DNA from 2 places in the Sulfitobacter sp. TCYB15 genome. Region 2 is predicted to be linked to the other one. Evidence: riboswitches for the same ligand, from Rfam matches in the RefSeq annotation. Region 2 holds a riboswitch; the other holds the start of a gene.
What was found. A riboswitch is a leader RNA that binds a small molecule or an ion and turns the genes downstream of it on or off. The one in region 2 is predicted to bind cobalamin.
Positions count from the first base shown of each region.

Region 1: another riboswitch for cobalamin. It lies ahead of ABM428_RS07025 (ABC transporter substrate-binding protein); the one in region 2 lies ahead of ABM428_RS14330 (energy-coupling factor ABC transporter permease).

Region 1 is NZ_CP159193.1:1,468,043-1,473,228, reverse strand. Features, by position in the region: gene ABM428_RS07040 (AraC family transcriptional regulator) at 1-536, opposite strand, end outside; gene ABM428_RS07035 (SDR family oxidoreductase) at 704-1,651, shown strand; tRNA gene ABM428_RS07030 (tRNA-Glu) at 1,836-1,910, shown strand; cobalamin riboswitch at 2,033-2,232, shown strand; gene ABM428_RS07025 (ABC transporter substrate-binding protein) at 2,376-3,392, shown strand; gene ABM428_RS07020 (iron ABC transporter permease) at 3,413-4,441, shown strand; gene ABM428_RS07015 (ABC transporter ATP-binding protein) at 4,438-5,186, shown strand, end outside.
Region 2 is NZ_CP159193.1:2,944,938-2,950,123, reverse strand. Features, by position in the region: gene cueR (Cu(I)-responsive transcriptional regulator) at 1-325, shown strand, start outside; gene cobF (precorrin-6A synthase (deacetylating)) at 335-1,087, opposite strand; gene ABM428_RS14330 (energy-coupling factor ABC transporter permease) at 1,149-1,832, opposite strand; cobalamin riboswitch at 1,905-2,121, opposite strand; gene cobA (uroporphyrinogen-III C-methyltransferase) at 2,148-2,864, opposite strand; gene ABM428_RS14320 (cobyrinate a,c-diamide synthase) at 2,861-4,186, opposite strand; gene cobM (precorrin-4 C(11)-methyltransferase) at 4,183-4,968, opposite strand; gene ABM428_RS14310 (cobalamin biosynthesis protein) at 4,965-5,186, opposite strand, start outside.

The sequences.
Region 1 (5,186 bases), 1.5 Mb from region 2:
CGCCCTGCCTCCCCCTTCAGGATCGCGTAGTAAAGCTCGCGCAGCCGTGCCTCGCCAAGGATCGCCGTATCCGCCGGATTGCCACCCAATTGCAGCAAACGCAGCAGCGCGTCGGCAAAGGCATCATCCCAAGCGGCCAGCCTGATCCCCTGCGCGCGCAAACCGCCTTTGACCTCGGGAATCACATTGCCGGTATTTTCCATCTCCATCGACAGTTCTGTCATCATCCGCTTATCGAGCGAAATGATAACCCCGTAGAGCGGGCTTTCGGCAGAGGCGGTCGGCGTGCCCGCCTTCACCGGCATCGACATCGGGCAGCACATATATCGGCTGTCGTCATAAATGTACCTCTGCCCGTCCAGCACGGCCTCTTTCGCGCCGCTGACGATAGCAATAACGCTGGGTTCATAGACCGCCGGCACGCAAGGAATCGCCTGCGTGGCCCGAAACAGGCGCACCCCGTCAATGCCGGTTCCCGTCAGCCCCTCTTGGGTCGCGTTGTTTCGGATTAGCTGTCTGATCTGGTCTTTGCTCATGAGGGCAATCTACTGCGTCACATCCGCTTTTCGCAAGCGCGTGATACAATCAGGCAAGTATTCGCGACGATCTCGCCTGTTTTGAGAGCCAACCGAGAGCTATTTACCCTTCAACACCAAACACAGCGCGCATCGCTGCCGCGCTGACATCGAAAAGGAACATGACGATGAAGGACACGACTTTCGGACCCAAAGGCTGGACACCTGATCGCCTTGGATCGCTCAAGGGGAAAACATATCTCATCACCGGCACGACGGCCGGTGCGGGCTTTCAGGCCACGCGCATCCTGCTGTCCAAGGGGGCAAAAGTCGTCATGCTGAACCGCAACGCCGACAAATCCATCGCCGCGGTCAAAACGCTCAAGGACACGTTCGGTCCCAACGCCGAGGTGAGCTTTGTGCGGATGGATCTGTCAGATCTGGCCAGCGTGCGCGCCGCGGCGGAGGAGGTACAACGCACCGTTCCCCGGATTGACGCGCTGATCTGCAACGCAGCCATCGCACAGGTGCCGACACAGCAACTGACCGTTGACGGGTTCGAAAGCCAGCTTGGCACCAACCACTACGGACACTTCCTGCTGTGCGGGATGCTGTTTGATCGCATTCAGGAAAGTGCGGGCCGGATCGTTGTGGTGTCCAGCCTCGGGTACAACATGGGGATCAAGACGATACAGTTCGACGACATGAACTGGGACAAGAACTATAGCGCCAACGCGGTCTACAGCCAAAGCAAGCTGGCGCAGATGATGTTTGCCTATGAGCTTCAGGACCGGCAGAAAGCCACCGACAGCCGCGTTGAAGTGTACGTCTGCCACCCCGGCGCGTCGGCGACCTCGCTGATCAGCACAAGCGGCGGGCTTTTCACACGGGTCACCTGGTGGATGATGAGCAAGACGCCAATGGTGCAATCCGCCGAAAAAGGCGCGTATCCCGAGGTCATGTGCGCGACCGAAGACGGGTTGGCACAGCGCGCGCTTTATGGCCCGACCGGATGGCTGCAAACCGGAGGGCCCGTTGGCAAAGGCACGCTGAACCCTCATGCCTACGACAAACCCGTGATGGAGAAACTCTGGACCGTCTCCGAAAAAGCGACGGGTCTTCACTGGGAAATCTAAGGGAAACGCGCGCCCGCATCCCGAGCGCAGCGCGCGTTTCACGCGACGATCCCCCCTCGCCATACGCCCCTTGAAGTACGGCATTAAAATCTGTGATTTTTTTGCCGTATTTCCCCGCTTTCTCATGCGGCTTGCACTTGCGCCCGCCGATGGCTTTGCCTAAAGAAGCGCTCACAAGTTAAGTGGCCCGTTCGTCTATCGGTTAGGACGTCAGGTTTTCAACCTGAAAAGAGGGGTTCGACTCCCCTACGGGCTGCCACTTGGTTTTCCATCCCTTTGTTATTTGCCTCTCGCCCGTTCTGCGGAACCGTGGCCTGCGTTATTTGCCTTTGTCCCGCGATGACGACCGCAAAAACGCAACTTGACGGGTGGGCGGACAACTGTCATCGAAACCGGGTCGGTTTCCTTCGGGAAATAATAGGGAATTCGCCATCCGCGCTTTGGTGTGGATGAACCGGAACTGCCCCCGCAACTGTAGACGGTGAGCTACCTCCATCATGCCACTGGGCCTCAAGGTCCGGGAAGGCGGGGACAGCCGCGATCCGTCAGTCAGGAGACCTGCCGACACTGAACCTGAAACACCGGGCGGGGTTGCTCGGGAGAGGATGATGATGGGACCGGATCTTACCACACGCGCAGACCAAAATGCGCCCGCGCGCCATTTGGCTGGCCCCTTCTCTTTCTATTCAAAGACCCCGGCATCGGACCAACCGGAGCCCTTGATATGAAACCAGTTTTTTCCAGCCTGACCCTGATTGCGAGCCTTGCGGGCAGCACCGCGCTTGGCGCAGAGACAGACTATCCGCTGACCATCGACAACTGCGGCCATACGCTCAGCTTTGACGCGGCCCCCCAGACCACTGTGACCATCGGGCAATCCACGACAGAGATCCTGTATCTGCTGGGCCAGCAGGACCGGATCGCGGGAACCTCTGTCTGGTTCAGCCCCGTTTTGCCAGAGTTCAAAGAGACAAACGATGCGATTGAACGGCTGGCGGACAACGACCCCAGCTTTGAAAGCGTGTTGGGCAAACGCCCCGATCTGGTCACCGTTATGTATGAATGGCATGTCGGCCCCGAAGGTATGGTCGGCACCCGCGACAGCTTTCACGAGGTGGGCGTGCCGACCTATGTGATGCCCACCGATTGCGCGGCCAAGGATAACTCTGTCGGCGCGGACGGCACGCGATCTGAACTGTTCACGACCCAGCAGCTGTATACCAGCATCGAAGAGCTCGCCCGTATCTACAACGCGCAAGACGCCGGTGCCACGCTGCTGGCAGACCTGCAATCGCGCGAGGCAAAGGCGGTCGAGAAAGCCAAATCGCTGAACCTGCCCCAAGGCACCTCGGCGCTGTTCTGGTTCTCGTCGTCCGAGATGGCGGCGGACCCTTATGTGGCAGGTCAACAGGGTGTGCCCGCCTATATGATGGACAAGCTTGGCGTCGAAAACGTCGTGACCTCGGCCGAGGAATGGCCGCTGGTCGGATGGGAGACTCTGGCGAAATCCGACCCGACCTTCATCGTGCTCGCCAAAATGGACCGTCGCCGCTTCCCCGCGGATGACATCGAGAAAAAACGCACCTTCCTGATGAACGACCCCGTCGCCCGCGAGATGACCGCGGTGAAAGAGGGCCGCATCATCACCATGGACGCCCATGCGATGGACCCGACCGTGCGTGCGATCTATGCGCTGGAAACGATGGCTGACGCGCTGTCCGGTTTCGATCTAGCCAAATGACCGCAATCGACCGCTCTGTGATGCGCAGGCCGCAGTGGCACTGGTGGGTGATCATCCCGCCGGTGCTGCTGGCCGCATTGCTGTTTGGTGCGGCCATCGGCGAGGTCTCTATCCCGCCGCTGGTGGTGCTGAAGGTGCTGGCCAACAAGGCGCTGAACGCGGGCTATGCGGTGGACAAGATCGACGAGGGCATCGTGTGGAACTACCGCATGGCGCGGGCCGTGGTGGCGATGTGCTGTGGCGCCGGTCTGGCGCTGTCGGGCGTCGTGTTGCAAGCACTGCTGCGCAATGCGCTGGCGGATCCCTATCTGCTGGGCATCTCCGCGGGGGCGTCCACGGGTGCTGTGGCGGTGACCATCCTCGGGCTGGGGGGTGGTGCCATCTCGCTGTCTATCGGTGCGTTCAGCGGGGCGCTGGTGGCCTTTGCCTTTGTCGCCTTGCTGGCGCAGGCGGCAGGGGGCGGTGTGGGTCTGCAAGCCGCGGGCGTGATCGTGCTGGCCGGTATTGCGGGCAGCCAGATGTTCAACGCTCTGACCGCGCTGATGATCACGAAATCGGCCAATGCCGAACAGGCCCGTGCCATCATGTTCTGGCTTTTGGGGAATATGTCGGGCGTGCGCTGGCCCGATGTACTAAGCGCCCTGCCCGCGGCGATGATCGGGCTGCTGGCCTGCCTGTGGCACGCCCGCGCGCTGGATGCCTTTACCTTCGGCAGCGACAGCGCCGCGTCCTTGGGCATTCCGGTGCGCCGCGTGCAGCTGCTGCTGATCGGCACGGCGGCGCTGGTCACGGCGGTAATGGTCTCGGTGGTGGGTGCGATCGGCTTTGTCGGGCTGGTGATCCCCCATGCCATGCGTATCGTCGTGGGGCATCGTCACGCGATCCTTGTGCCTGCTTCCGCACTGGCGGGGGCGGTGTTTCTGGTCTTTGCCGATGTAATTTCGAGGGTGATTGTACCGGGCCAAGTACTACCCATCGGCGTGGTGACCGCTTTGGTCGGCGCGCCGGTCTTTGCACTGATCCTGATTGGCAAAAGGACGTCGCCATGATTCTGTCCTGTCACGAACTGGGCTGGCGGGTGCGCAACCGCGCCATCGTCGATGACGTGTCCCTGTCCTTGCGGCCGGGCGAAAAGCTGGGGCTGATCGGGCCCAACGGGTCGGGCAAATCCACGTTACTGCATATGCTTGCCGGCATTCAGAAACCCTCGCGCGGGCGGGTCGAGCTGGACGGCGCACCGCTTGCAAAGATGCGCCAGCGCGATATCGCGCAGCGGCTGGCCCTGGTCGAACAACACGCCGATACCGCAGATCGCATCACCGTGCGCCATGCCGTTGAACTGGGCCGCACCCCGTGGTTGTCCGCCCTGCGCGGGTGGAGCGCAGGGGACGACGCCATCGTCACGCAGGCGCTGGCGGATGTGGATCTGTCGGGTTTTGGCGACCGCCACTGGCACACGCTGTCGGGCGGTGAACAACAGCGCGTTCATATCGCCCGTGCACTGGCCCAAAGGCCGCAAGTGCTGCTGCTTGACGAGCCGACGAACCATCTGGATATCCGCCACCAGCTGTCGATCCTTGAACTGATCCAGCGCTTGCCGACAACGGCGATCATCGCCCTGCATGACCTGAACCAAGCCACGCTCTGCGACCGGATCTGCGTCTTGCAAGATGGCAAGCTGCGCGCCATCGGCACCCCCTCCGAGATCATGACCGAAACCCTCCTGCGCGAGGTCTTTGGCGTCTGCGGGCATTTCCTTGTCGATCCGGCGGATAACGCGCAGGTGATCCGCTT
Region 2 (5,186 bases):
AGACATCGGTCTGATCACGCCCGCGCGTGACACCAACGGGTATCGCAGCTTTTGCGACAGCGACGTGCACAAGCTGACGTTTCTGGGCCGTGCGCGGGCCTTGGGCTTCACGATCGAGAATTGCCGCGACCTGCTGGCGCTTTGGGATGATCAGGATCGCGCCAGCGCCGATGTCCGTGCCATCGCCCAGCAACATTTGGCGCAGATCGAAAGCAAGATCGCGGACCTGCAAGATATTCGTCAGACCTTGACCCATCTGGTGCATGAATGCGCTGGCGATGACCGCCCCGACTGCCCGATCTTGCAACGGCTCGAAAAGCTGTAGTGCGCGTGTCTACCGGCGCAGCAGGTAGATATCCATGATCCAGCCATGGGCGGCGCGGGCCTCTGCCCGTGTTGCGATGATGCGGTCGCAGACCTGATCCAGCGGGCCTGCGATGCGACGCTCGTTCGGCATGCCGGCATAGGCGGTCCACCAGATGTGTATGTCGCTGTGCTGCCGCAACACCTCGAAGGCGCAGGTGCCGTCCAGCATGACGGCAATCGTATCCACACCCTGCGGCCAACCATGATCGCGCAGCTGCCGTCCGGTGGTGATCGTGACGGGATTGCCGATGGTGTTCAGCGGGATCGCATGGCCCGCCGTCAGTACCTGAAGCGAGGTAATCCCCGGCACGACATCGACGGTGAGTGTGACGACCTTTTGCAACCGCTCCGCAATGCGCAGGGTGCTGTCATACAGCGATGGATCCCCCCAAACGAGAAAGCCGACACGGCCGCCTTGGGGCAGGGTGCGCTGCATCTCGGCCAGCCAGACCTGTGCAATGGCATCATGCCAATCGTGGACGCCCGCGTGATAATCAGGGTTGGCGGCGTCGCGTTTGGGCAGGGTGAATTCGTGAATTTCAGGCCCGTCCGACCGCAGCACCTGGGCGCAAATCTCGTGCCGCAGGCCAGCCAGATCATCCTTGCCCGCGCCCTTGGACGGGATCAGGATCACATCGCAGGCATTCAGCGCGTCGATGGCTTGTAATGTCAGGTGTTTGGGATTGCCGGACCCGATGCCGATCAGTGAAAGCGTAAACATCTTGAGGCTCCGGCAGGGGGTGACGCGGCCCGCAGAGTAGGGGGCCGCGTCGGGTCTTGGATTATTCAGCGGCAGTCTGTGTCAGACGTTTGGTGAACAGCGCGCTGCCTGCGAAATCGCGCAGGGTTTTCGCGGCGGCGAGCACGGCCAGATCCACCAGCGGCTCGATCAGGATGACCATCATATAGGCCCCGCCAAAGCTGGCTACAGCGGCGATGTTGCTGGCGGCAAAGCCCTGACCGTAGATGGCCCAGAACGCCACCCAGCCCACAACGCCCGCCTGAAACGCGGTCGACAGCTTGAGCGCTTGAACATAGGTCAGATCAACATAGGCGGTGTTGGGCGCAATGATGCGTTTGGCCAGCGCCGAGACCATGAACAAGGGCACCAGCAGCGTGGTGACGTTCATCGTGTATTGCGGCAGGTCGATGGGGGCAAAGAACACGCCCTGCGCCAGCAGACCAAGCGCCAGACCGGCAGCCGCAGGGGCCACGCCGAACAGCAGGAACAGGGTCGACCCTAGGATCAGGTGCACTTCGCTCACGCCCACGGGGAAATGCGGGAAGACCTGAAAAAAGACAAAGGTCAGCGCGGTGGCCACCATGGCCCCGCCAGCAAAAGGCACGACGCCTTTCTCACGGACAGAGTCCATTGCGGTTTTCGCGGTATAGGCCGCAGCACCGGCGGCGGTGCCATAGGACAGGACCAGCTTGGCGCCGGTCACGACTTCGGGTTCGATATGCATATTCAGGTCTCCTTACCGTCTTCCCCGACGGCATAATGTGAAAGCCGCCCCGGGGGGGCAGCCAGTTGGATCGGGGATCATCCCCATGACGGCAGGTCTCCTGACTTTGTGCGTCCATGCGTGCCGCGCCTTCCCAGGCGGTCTGGCCCAGTGGCAATGCGGGTTGCTCTTCACTTACAGGTGCGGGGGCAGTTCCGGATTTGGCACCTTTGCTTTGGCACCGCACCGTATTCCCTTTTCACCCCGATTGCCCGAAGGCGCACGGGGAACCGTCCGGAATAGGTGGTCATTTTCGGGCCGGTTTTGTCAAGTCATCTATTCGGTCAAAGGCCCGTAAAGGATCAGCGCAGGCGCTGACGTTGCGGGATCTAGCGGCAGATGGGCAAGGCTTTCCACGGTGTGGCGGCTCAGCTTTTGATCGGGGGTCGATACCGCCTCTGCCAGCAGGGCAGGGGTCGAGGGGGGCAAGCCCGCCTCGATCAGCCGCGCGGCGAAATCCGCAAAGGTGCGCCGCCCCATGTAGACGACCGTGGTCGCCGTAGGGTCGGCCAGCGCCGCCATATTCAGATCTTCGGGCAAGGCACCCGATTCGCCGTGGCCGGTGATGAATTGCACCCGCCGCGCGGTCAGCCGCCGGGTCAGCGGGATCATCGCCGCCGCCGCCGCCGAAGACGCCGCCGTGACGCCGGGGATGATCTCGAAGGCGACGCCTGCCGCTTTCAGCGCGGTCAGCTCTTCTTCAAGCCGGCCAAACACGCCCGCGTCCCCGCTTTTGAGCCGCACCACCCGCGCGCCGGTCAATGCGTGTTCGACCAGCAGGCGGCTCACGTGATCCTGCTTCGGAGACAGCCGTCCGGCGCGTTTGCCCACCCCGATCAGATCCGCCTCGGGCGAGACATGTTCAAGGATAGGACCCGCCGACAGATCGTCGAACAGCACGACTTCGGCCTCTTGCAACCGCTTTACCGCCTTCACGGTCAGCAGTTCAGGATCACCTGGACCGGAGGATACGAAAGAGACAAAACCGCTCATGACGCCCCCGCAATCAGGTGAAAGAACGTGCCGGTGGCATGGCCGCGGCGCGAGCCTGTCTCGGGCACTTCGGCCCCATTGGCATCGACCACCCGCGCCAGCGGCGTATCTGGTTGCGACAGGATCGTAGAATAGTGGAATTCATGCCCGCGCAACCGCGCGCCCGCGTCATAGCCGGGGCCGGGTTCGTTCAGCGTGGCAAGCCGGTAGCCCAGATGCATCTTGCGCTTCTCATAGCTGGTTTCCAGCCCCAGCAGCCCCGCCATCTGGTGCCGCACGCCTTCCTTGTCGACCAACCCGGCCCCCATCGCCATATAGCCCCCGCATTCCCCATGCACCGGGCGCGTCGTGGCGAACTGTTGCAGGCTGTCGCGGAACTGCGCGGCAGCGGCAAGGCGTCCGGCATGCAGCTCGGGATAGCCACCGGGCAGCCAGCAGATGTCGGCGCTGTCGTCCGGTGCCTCATCCGCCAGCGGCGAGAAGGGCAACACCTGCGCACCCGCGGCGATCCAGTGGTCCAGCAAATGCGGATAGATGAACGAAAACGCGGCGTCCTTGGCCAAAGCGATCCGTTGACCGGGGGGCGGGGGCAACACATCTGGCCCGTCGGGGATACTGCGCCCTTGGGCGGCAGAGACGATCAGATCAAGATCGATATGCTGCGCGATGAAGTCACCTGCCGCATCCAGCAGCTTCATCAGCTCGGGCTGTTCCTCGGCCTGCACCAGACCCAAGTGACGTTCCGGCAGCGTGACCGATCCCTGTCGGGGCAGCGCGCCCAGAACGGGGATGCCGACCTGCTCCATCCCCAGACGCAGCAGCGCCTCGTGGCGGGGGCTGGCGACCTTGTTCAGCACCACACCCGCGACATGCACATCCGGGCGCATCGTCTTGAACCCAAGGGCGGTGGCCGCAGCCGATTGCGCCTGACCCGATACATCCAGCAGCAACACCACCGGCCAGCCCGTCATGGCAGAGATATCCGCGCTCGCCCCGTTCGAGGTTTCCCCCGGTTGCGCCACACCATCGAACAGCCCCATTGACCCTTCGATCAGGGCCAGATCGCCGCCATGGGCGGTGCCGATCAGATTGCACAACACGCCCGAGCCCATGGCCCAGCTATCGATATTATAGGACGACCGCCCGCAGGCCGCGCGGTGGAAACCGGGGTCGATGTAATCCGGCCCGCTCTTGAACGGGCGCACGTCGACGCCGCGACGGCTGAGCGCGTTGAGCAGGCCCAGCATCAAGGTGGTCTTGCCCGTGCCCGACGCCGGGGCCGAGATCATCAGGCCCTTGGGCAGTTGCGTTGTCTCGATCATTCTGTGCCCTCTGGAAAGCGCGGCTCTGTGCCCACGGGGCGGAAACGGCGGTCGTAATCGCCAGCGTACAGACAGCTTTCGCGGAACTCCTCTGCCGTCAGCGCGCGGCCGACAAGGATCAGCGCCGTGCGCCCGCGTTCGCCGTCGGTGGCGTCAATCACGCTGCCCAAGGTCGCCCGCACCACCCGTTGATCCGGCCAGCTTGCGCGCCAGACGATGGCGACGGGGCAGTCTTCTCCGTAATGAGGGGTGAGCCGCGCGACCACATCATCCAGCACATGTACCGACAGGTGGATCGCCAGCGTGGCACCCGTGGCGGCGAAATTCTCGAGCGTTTCACCCTCGGGCATGGCCGAGGCCCGCCCCGAGGTCCGCGTCAACACCAGCGACTGCGCCACACCGGGCAGCGTCAGCTCGTTCCCCAAAGCGGCGGCGGCAGCGGCAAAGGCGGGCACGCCGGGGGTGATGTCATAGTCGATGTCCAACTCGCGCAAGCGGCGCAGCTGCTCGCCCATGGCGGACCAGACCGACAGATCACCCGAATGAAGCCGCGCCACATCCTGCCCCGCATCATCGGCGGCCTTGATCTCTGCCATGATCTCGTCCAGCGACAGCGACGCGGTGTTCACGATCTTCGCATCCGCAGGGCAGTAGGACAGCAGCTCAGACGGGATCAGCGATCCGGCATACAGACACACAGGGCAGGCCGCGATCAGGTCGCGCCCCCGCAGGGTCAGCAGATCAGGGGCACCGGGGCCCGCGCCGATAAAGTGAACAGTCATGGGGCAATTCCTTCCGCGATAGCTACGGTGGCCATGCCATTGGGGCTGGTCACACGCAAGGTCGTCAATTTGGCACCGCGACCGGCAACGCGCAATGCGGCGGCCTCGGCAAGTGATCCGGTCCCGAACCGCGCCTGCACGCGCGGCGACACGGTACGCGTCGGGATGTCTGCGATATCGGCTTCCGACAGTTCGATCAGCGGCAATCCCAGACTGTC